DNA from 2 places in the Virgibacillus byunsanensis genome. Region 2 is predicted to be linked to the other one. Evidence: predicted binding sites of a transcription regulator. Region 2 holds the regulator's gene; the other holds the start of a gene.
What was found. The regulator Rex, encoded in region 2, represses fermentation and respiration genes when NADH is low (regulators of the CRP and FNR family bind a similar motif). The targets are predictions, from matches to a motif close to TTGTGAAATATTTCACAA.
Positions count from the first base shown of each region.

Region 1: the regulator Rex is predicted to act here: its motif matches at 1,986-2,003, upstream of ACFQ3N_RS04640 (TIGR04053 family radical SAM/SPASM domain-containing protein).

Region 1 is NZ_JBHTKJ010000010.1:12,164-16,598, reverse strand. It holds gene ACFQ3N_RS04645 (undecaprenyl-diphosphate phosphatase) at 1-684, shown strand, start outside; gene ACFQ3N_RS04640 (TIGR04053 family radical SAM/SPASM domain-containing protein) at 729-1,859, opposite strand; gene ACFQ3N_RS04635 (DUF2249 domain-containing protein) at 2,078-2,317, opposite strand; gene ACFQ3N_RS04630 (Crp/Fnr family transcriptional regulator) at 2,528-3,220, shown strand; gene ACFQ3N_RS04625 (DUF2249 domain-containing protein) at 3,628-3,879, shown strand; gene ACFQ3N_RS04620 (DUF2249 domain-containing protein) at 3,876-4,091, shown strand; gene ACFQ3N_RS04615 (hypothetical protein) at 4,112-4,435, shown strand, end outside.
Region 2 is NZ_JBHTKJ010000022.1:6,491-10,925, reverse strand. It holds gene ltrA (group II intron reverse transcriptase/maturase) at 1-802, shown strand, start outside; gene ACFQ3N_RS09560 (redox-sensing transcriptional repressor Rex) at 1,317-1,958, opposite strand; gene moaC (cyclic pyranopterin monophosphate synthase MoaC) at 1,945-2,454, opposite strand; gene abc-f (ribosomal protection-like ABC-F family protein) at 2,585-4,435, shown strand, end outside.

The DNA.
Region 1 (4,435 bases), on a different contig from region 2:
GGGTTAACGTTTGAGATTTTTGTTAACATCGGATCGCTTATTGCTGTTCTTCTTGTTTTCAGAAAAGATATTATCCGGTTAATTCAGAATGGGATTCGTTATATTACAACAAAAGAAGATGATGCCAAAGGGGATTTTCAATTTATTGTATTCCTCGTGATCGCAACGATTCCGACCGGTGTAATTGGTTTATTGTTCGAAGACTATATAGGGGAAAAATTAAGTGGAGTAGCAGTGGTTGGTGTGACGTTAATCATAACTGGACTGGCTTTATGGATTATCCGAAATCTTCGCGGTCAGAAAAATGATGGTGACTTAAATATCAAAGACGCACTGATCGTCGGCTTTGCCCAGTCGGTGTCACTGATTCCAGGGATTAGCCGTTCAGGTGCTACCATTGTCGCGGCCATGCTAGTTGGAATGAAACAGGAAACTGCGTTACGTTTTTCCTTTTTACTTTATGTTCCCGTAAGCCTTGGAATCACTGTACTATCTGTTACAGATATAATTGCCGATGAAAATTTTAATGCGTTCATGATTCCATACCTATTAGCATTTATCGCTTCTATCATTGCTTCCTTTTTTGCATTAAAATGGTTTATTAACATAATGAAAAGTGGTAACTTAAAATACTTTGCTTTTTACTGTTTCATCGTCGGAGCACTCGTTATTATCTTTTTATAGAAAAAATGGAGAATGTGTCCGCTTGAGACATTCTCCATTTTTATTTATGCCTTTAACTTTTTCTTTTTACGCATTGCTTTTGGAATATATACACAATATGGTTCACTTTCCATGTAATCACCTGTTACATTGTAAGCTCTTGAACGTGAACCACCACATACATGCCGGAATTCGCATACGCCACATTTTCCTTTATATTTATCCGGATTACGCAGGTTCTGGAAAACTTCTGACTCCCGGTAAATTTTAGCTAAAGGAGTTTGTCTGACATTTCCTGCTTTAATTGGTAAGAGTCCACTTGGGAATACGTCTCCTGTATGGGATATGAAGACAAAACCATTTCCATCATTAACACCTTTTGGAGCACGTCCCAATCCATCGATCATACCAGTATTACCCTTCATTAATGCATCCTCATAATTAATGTTCGTACCTTCACTGGTTGCCACTTTTTCACGCATCTTATTCTGAATAACAACACGTCGGTAATGCTGGGCAGCTGTTGTTTTTATGTCAAATGGAACACGTTTTGATAATTTATATAACCATTGTAATACTCGTTCATGTTCGACTGGTGAAATCATGTCCGTTTCTTTCCCTCGTCCTGTTGGCACAAGAAAAAATACACTCCATAATACACAATTGAGATTTTCTACCATTTCGGCCATTTCATCCAAGTACTCATAATTATATCTGGATATAACTGTGTTTATTTGTAATGGCATACCTAGTTCATTCAAGTATTTTATAGCATTCATGGTTAAATCAAACGATCCTGATGTACCACGGAAGTGATCATGAACTTCTGCACTGTGACCATCGATACTGAATGCCCATCTGGATAGCCCCACATCCTTGGCCTTTTGCATAGCTTCTTTGGTTACATTAGGTGTTGCTGATGGTGTTATGGACACCCGTACACCTTTTTTAACAGCATACTCTGCTATTTCAAAAACATCCGGACGCATTAATGGATCTCCACCGGTAAAAACAAGCATCGGATTATTCATCTCGTATATATCATCAATTAATTTTTTTCCTTCTTCAAATGTTAATTCGCGAGGATCTCTATGATACTGAGCCTCTGCACGACAGTGTAAACATTTCAATTCACAGGCACGTGTTAATTCCCATATGACAATAAACGGATTTTCATTATAGTCTTGCGGAAACATATAAGCCCTCCTTAGAGTACTGACCAACACTCTAAAAATGGGTGTTAGTCACAGTGATACTATATTAATAGTTATAGTAGTGAAGTAAGTAACTGACTAAATTGTAATATGTATCACATTTTCTAGATGTGATGTTTTTCACTTTATGAGGTAATTTCGTAAAATAGACACAAACGAAGATCCTTGATACGTACTCAAGGACCTCATTTTCCGTTACCTTATTTTTTTCCGATACACACACGCCAAAGCATTGGACCTTCTTCTAAGTATTCCCATGAAAAAGTCCCTTCTCTTTCCATCATGAATTGGTAATGAAGTGGTTTTGGATCGTGGTCATTTGAAAGCTCCATGTACTCCCCTGGTTGTAATTCATCAAAGACTTCAAATATTCTTGGGTGACGAAATCTAGGCTCGATCTCTGGTGCATGAACTTTTGCAGTATATTGTACATCATTCATATTTGTTACCTCCTGTTTTTAACTCTGTTTTTTTAACCACCTATAGCATAGAACGAATTTACAGAGATTGTTGTGAGGTAAAACACCACATACATATGATTTTTATCACGGTGTCAAGATTTTTTCACAATTAACATCATATTTTTAAGCATAACATGGTAGAATGACAGTAAATTGACTGTATTTATATAGAAAGGAGTACTCCTCGTTATGAATCCACAATCTATTAAAGATCTTCTGCAAAAATTCACATTATTTAAGGATTTATCCGATTTTGAAATGGAACCCATTTTAGATCTGGCAAACCATCGGTTATATCGACATGGAACACATATATTTATGCAAGGTGATCCTTTGACAAATGTTTACTTTATCGATCAGGGAAAAGTGAAAATCTATAAAACTGATTTCCATGGAAAAGAACAAATTGTGAACGTCTTACAGCCCGGTGATATGTTTCCCCATCTAGGTTTCTTTAGACAAGATGACTATCCAGCACACTCGGAAGTAATTGAAGACGCTGTATTAATATATATCCCTATTCAATCTTTTGAGAATTTCTTAATCACTCACCCTGAAATATGCGTGAAACTGTTTCGTGTGTTAGGTGAAAAAATGGTTGATCTGCAACAACGCCTCGAACAAAAAATTCTCCATAACACGTATGAGCAGATTATTATGTTATTGTTACGCCTTGCTAAGGATTATGGACATGAAACAAAAAATGAGCATATCCGTGTCACTACCCAATTTACCAACCGGGAATTAGCAAATATGATCGGTTCAAGCCGTGAAACAGTTAGTCGAACGTTAACACAGTTAAAAAAGAAAAATCTCATCAATACCGATAAATCCGGGTTTCTGGTTTTGGACACAGATGCACTGGAAGATGAGTTATTTTAACCTATATTGCAATGAAAAACGAGGGTGGCAGTTTCCTCGTTTTTTTGTCGTTTAGCGTACTATAAAATTAGGAGCATGTGGATAATTAAGCCGTGTCCAGCTCTGACGCACAGGATAAGGAATGCTACGACAGCGAAGAAAAAGCGAACTTCTATTTCGAGGACGTACTAGTACAGGTGTTGCCACAGGATAAGGAATGCTTCCCTGAAATAGCATCGCACACAGAAAAAGCGTTTACTTTTTCAAGGACGTTGCGAACGAGTGTCATTGAAATGAAACCCCTCTTTCTTCATCTTATAACAATTATGGATCAATTTTATAAATGTGACACAAATCACTACTTTTATAATTGAAAATGATTATCATGAACTCGTAGATAAAAGTAACTAATTAGATGAGGTGATTTCATGAGTATTAAAGAAAAAATGGTTGAGTTGGATGTTCGCGAAGATTTGCGATTAAAGAAAGAGCCTTTTGATAAAATCATGGCAGTAGTAAAAGAATTGGAAGATGGAGAGACATTTGTTCTACATGCCCCCTTTAATCCTGTTCCATTGCATGCTGTTCTAAGACGAAAAGGATTTGAGAATAACGCTGAAAAAATAGATAAAAAACATTGGAAGGTTACCTACACGAAGAAGGTGGCTGCTGAACAATGATGATAGATAATCGAGGATTAGAACCACCACAACCAATGATGCGCACCCTTAAAGCATTAGATAAATTGTCCAATGGGGAATCACTGTCCATCATAAATGATCGCCGCCCGATGTTTTTATATGAAGAATTAAACGACCGGGGATATTTGCATGAAACAGAGCCACAGGAGGATGGAAGTTTTAAAATATCAATAACAAAGACTGGTGATTAAACATGATGCCACAAGCTAGTATGAAATCTGATACAGATATAAAGTTACCATTATCCTTTATTTTATATGCACTCGTTGCACTGGTCCTATCACAAATTGTTCTTTTTATAAGTAATGATGCCTTACTCGCTAGTCAATTTCGTGTTCCAGATATTTGGATGGGTGCACACTTCTTGCTGTTAGGATGGGCAGTCATGATCGTAATGGGGGCAATGTATCAGCTTGTCCCTGTTGCCTTTTTAACACCTATCTGGAACCAAGCATTCGGCTATGTTCAATTTATTGTAACAGCACTAGGTATTACGGTATTTTCTATACTCTTAGGGACCAAACCTGACATGGCG
Region 2 (4,435 bases):
AGCAGTAGCCAAGCGTAATAGATATGTAGCCAATACACATGTTATGGATAAAAAGATGAAAAATATACTAGAAAAACTTAGATATTTAATTCACAAAATCCAAAATAAACCAACGCCACAAACTGTCATGGGTTATAACGCCTATATTCTCGGAATTAAAAACTACTTCAGGGTTGCGACTCATATCAATAAAGACTTTGGAAAAATAGCCTATCGTCTTATAAAAACCATGTATAATCGTCTAAAACCAATTGGCAAATATGGAAAACCTATAAAGCCATCAGAAACATACAAGAGACTTCATAAAAATAATTTCAGAACATATAAAATTGCTGGTGTTTATTTATTTCCCTTAGGAGATATTCAAACAAGTAATGCCATGAACTTCAGTCAAGATATATGTAATTATACAAAAGAAGGAAGGCTTAAACTTCATCAAAACCTTAGAACCGACGTTGCCATAGAAATAAACAAAATGTTAAAAATGCCTTACGGCAAAGACAACTTAGAAGTTGTAGATAACAGAATTTCAAGGTACTCTATGCAATTAGGCAAATGTGCAGTAACAGGGGAGTTTTTAACATGCAATCAGGTACACTGTCATCATAAGTTACCCCGACACATGGGAGGCTCAGATGAGTTTAACAACCTTGTAATCGTACACAAAGATGTCCATAGATTAATCCATGCTAAAAGTGAAATGACGATTGAGCGATATAGGAACATTCTTCAATTAGATGGAAAACAATTGAAGAAGCTAAACCAATTTCGTAAAGTTTGTAATTTAGTTGCTTTAGTTTAAAAGAATAAGATGGAACGCCTCATGCGGCGAAAGCCGCACGTTGGGTGTGGAGCAGGGGAAAAGATGGAGATTACATCAAAGTCTTACCTATTGCTATTAAACTAACGCCGCAGGATAGCATAGCAACCATGGACCTAAACTATAAGGGGGAATCGAATATTTATGGGTTTTTGGGGAAGAAAAAAAAGCGGAAAATTAAATTGGCAAGACGTTGTAGATTCGGGTTTATCCTTTCTTAGAGTTGGATGTTTAATACCTTTCTTTCTTATTGTTTCTTCCATATCAATATTACTTTTAAACTAAACTAGCTAAAATAGAAGCTATTCTCTTATTGCGTTAACGGGTGCTTTAGTTGAATAAACAATTGAAAATAGATAGAAGAAAAATCTCAGTTCACTTGAACTGAGATTTTTATTTTTAATTACAAATATCACTACAAATAGGATGCAAATTTAGTTACATTTTAAAGTGTAATTCTGACTTTTGTGATAGGAAACGGAACCCGTTACTATTTTTAGTCTCTTTCATTTTGTAAGGGATAGTGTTTTAAGAAATATACTAACGATTGTAACTCAACCGCTAAATCGATGTGGTGCACGCGAACATGTTTTGGAACCGTAATTCTTGCAGGAGTGAAATTAAGTATACCTTCAATCCCGTCTTTAACCAGTCTAGTTGTTATACCTTCCGCTTCACTGGATGGGACTGTTAAAATCGCAACACGAACATCTTTTATTTTAGCTTCTAAATCATCAATGTGGTAAATTGGAACACCACCTATTTCAGTTCCTACTTTTTCCGGACTAGTATCGAACGCCATCATGATTTTTGTATTGTTATTTTTCATGAAATTATAATGCAGGAAAGCTGTACCGAGATTACCGACACCAATCAAGGCAACTTGGGTCAGTTCGTCTTGGTCTAATGTTTTTCGGAAAAAGCCAAGTAAGTATTCGACATTATATCCATACCCCTTTTTGCCTAACGCACCAAAATAGGAAAAGTCGCGACGTATAGTAGCTGAGTCGACCTTAACTGCTTCACTTAGTTCCTTTGATGATACCCGTTTTATACCTTGGTGATTTAAGTTATTTAAAAATCGATAATATAATGGTAAGCGTTTCGCTGTTGCTTGTGGTATTTTATTTTGTTCCATCCGTGTACCCCTTTTCCTCTCGATAGTAATCGCCAGTTTTGCCACCTTTTTTCTCTACTAAGTAGGTTTGACCAATTACCATCCCTTTATCTATCGCTTTACACATATCGTATATGGTGAGCGCTGTTGCTGAGGCTGCTGTTAATGCTTCCATTTCAACTCCAGTGCTTCCTTTTGTTTTTACAAATGCATCTATTTGAATTTGATATGTACCTTCGTTAATCTTCCATTCAAAGGAAATATCAATTCCCTTTAATTGCAATGGATGGCACATGGGTATCCAATCTGATGTTTTTTTGGCAGCCATAATTCCTGCTACTTGTGCAACAGCAAATACATCTCCCTTTTTAATTTCCTGATTGGTAATCTTTTCATAAATTTCTTTCGTAACATATACACTCGATTTGGCAGTAGCTGTACGTTCTGTTTCCTTTTTTTCACTAATGTCGACCATACGGGCTCTACCTTGCTCATTAAAGTGAGTGAAATCTGACATAAGCTCATCTCCATTTTTATATCTCACGTCTATTTTATCAGAAATAGGAATATAAGTCGTGATTATTTTCACAATTGTATTGCTAGGCTATTTACTAATACGATACACTTAATAGGGTGAGGTGAACGTAATGATAATTATGCAACTAAATAACATTTCCAAAGCGTTCGGCGCAGAGGAGATTTTATCCAATATAAAACTCGAAATTAAGGATAAAGATCGTATAGCTATTGTAGGAAGAAATGGATCCGGAAAATCGACATTACTAAAAATAATGGCAAATGAACTGGCATATGATGATGGTGACCTGTTTAAGCCAAAAGACTTAAGTATTGGGTATCTGTCCCAGCATACAGAATTAGAATCTGATAAAACGATTTGGGATGAAATGTTGGGAGTGTTTGATTACCTTCTAAAGCAAGAAAAAGAATTACGATCATTAGAAAGTAAAATGGAACGAGCTGCTTCTTTATCAGACACTGGATACGAACAACTATTAGCCGATTATGACAAACGACAGCAAGCCTTCGAAACAGGTGGTGGGTACCGTTATGAAGCAGATATAAAAGCGGTTCTCTCGGGATTACATTTTTACGAACGAGATTACCAAACACCTATTAGCACATTAAGTGGTGGTCAAAAGACGCGACTAGCGTTAGGAAAGCTTCTGCTCACAAAACCAGAATTGTTAATATTAGATGAGCCAACGAACCATTTGGATATTGAAACACTTAGCTGGTTGGAAAATTACCTTATCAGTTATCCAGGTGCAGTAACGATTGTTTCCCATGACAGATATTTCCTTGATAAAACTGTTTCCATTGTCTATGAAATTTCTCGTCACCATACCAAAAAATATAATGGTTCGTATAGTGATTTTCTTGATCAAAAAGCATTAAATTATGAACAAGAATTAAAAGAATTTGAAAAACAGCAAACCGAAATTAAAAAAATGGAAGAGTTTGTTCAAAAAAATATTGTACGAGCTTCTACCACAAAACGAGCTCAAAGCAGACGTAAACAATTAGAAAAAATGGATAAGTTGGATAAACCTAAAGGTGATGAATCATCTGCTTCCTTTTCATTCCAGGTGAATAAACGAAGTGGAAATGATGTATTGAAAATAGATGACCTTTCATTTCGCTATGACGATGATAAAGATCCATTATTTTCAAAAGTAAAAGTTCACATTAATCGCGGAGAACGAATTGCACTGGTTGGTCCAAATGGTGTTGGAAAAACAACACTACTAAAAACAATTTTAGGATCATTAAAGCCTAGTCACGGTACGATAAAAATAGGAACAAATGTGCAAATCGGCTACTATGACCAGGAACAGGCAAATCTCTCGTCATCTAAGGACGTTTTACATGAATTATGGGATGAGTACCCAAATGTAAATGAAAAAGATATACGAACGGTATTAGGGAATTTTCTATTTTCTGGTGATGATGTTTTGAAGCCAGTACATGCACTAAGTGGTGGAGAAAAAGCAAGACTATCGCTAGCCAAATTAATGATGCAAAAAGCGAATCTACTCGTATTAGATGAACCGACAAACCATTTGGACATTGATAGCAAAGAAGTCCTAGAGGCAGCTCTAATGGACTTTCCAGGTACCATTGTCTTTGTATCACATGACCGGTACTTTATTAATAAAATCACAGATCAAATCGTAGAAATGCAACAGGACGGCGTTACCACCTACCTTGGTGACTATGATTACTATATGGAAAAGAAAGAAGAGCACGCCGAGCTTCAAAGGCTGCAGCAAACTACTGAAGTCGTTCAAAAAACAGATCAAAGGAAATTAAATTTCAAAGAAGAAAAAGCGCTTCGAAGTGAACAACGTAAAATAGAACGGCGAATCGCTGAACTAGAAGGATTAATTGAGAACCTGGAATCAGAGCTTGCAGCACTTGAACAAAAAATGACTGAGCCAGAAATCTATCAGGATCATGAAAAGGCACTGGAATTGACG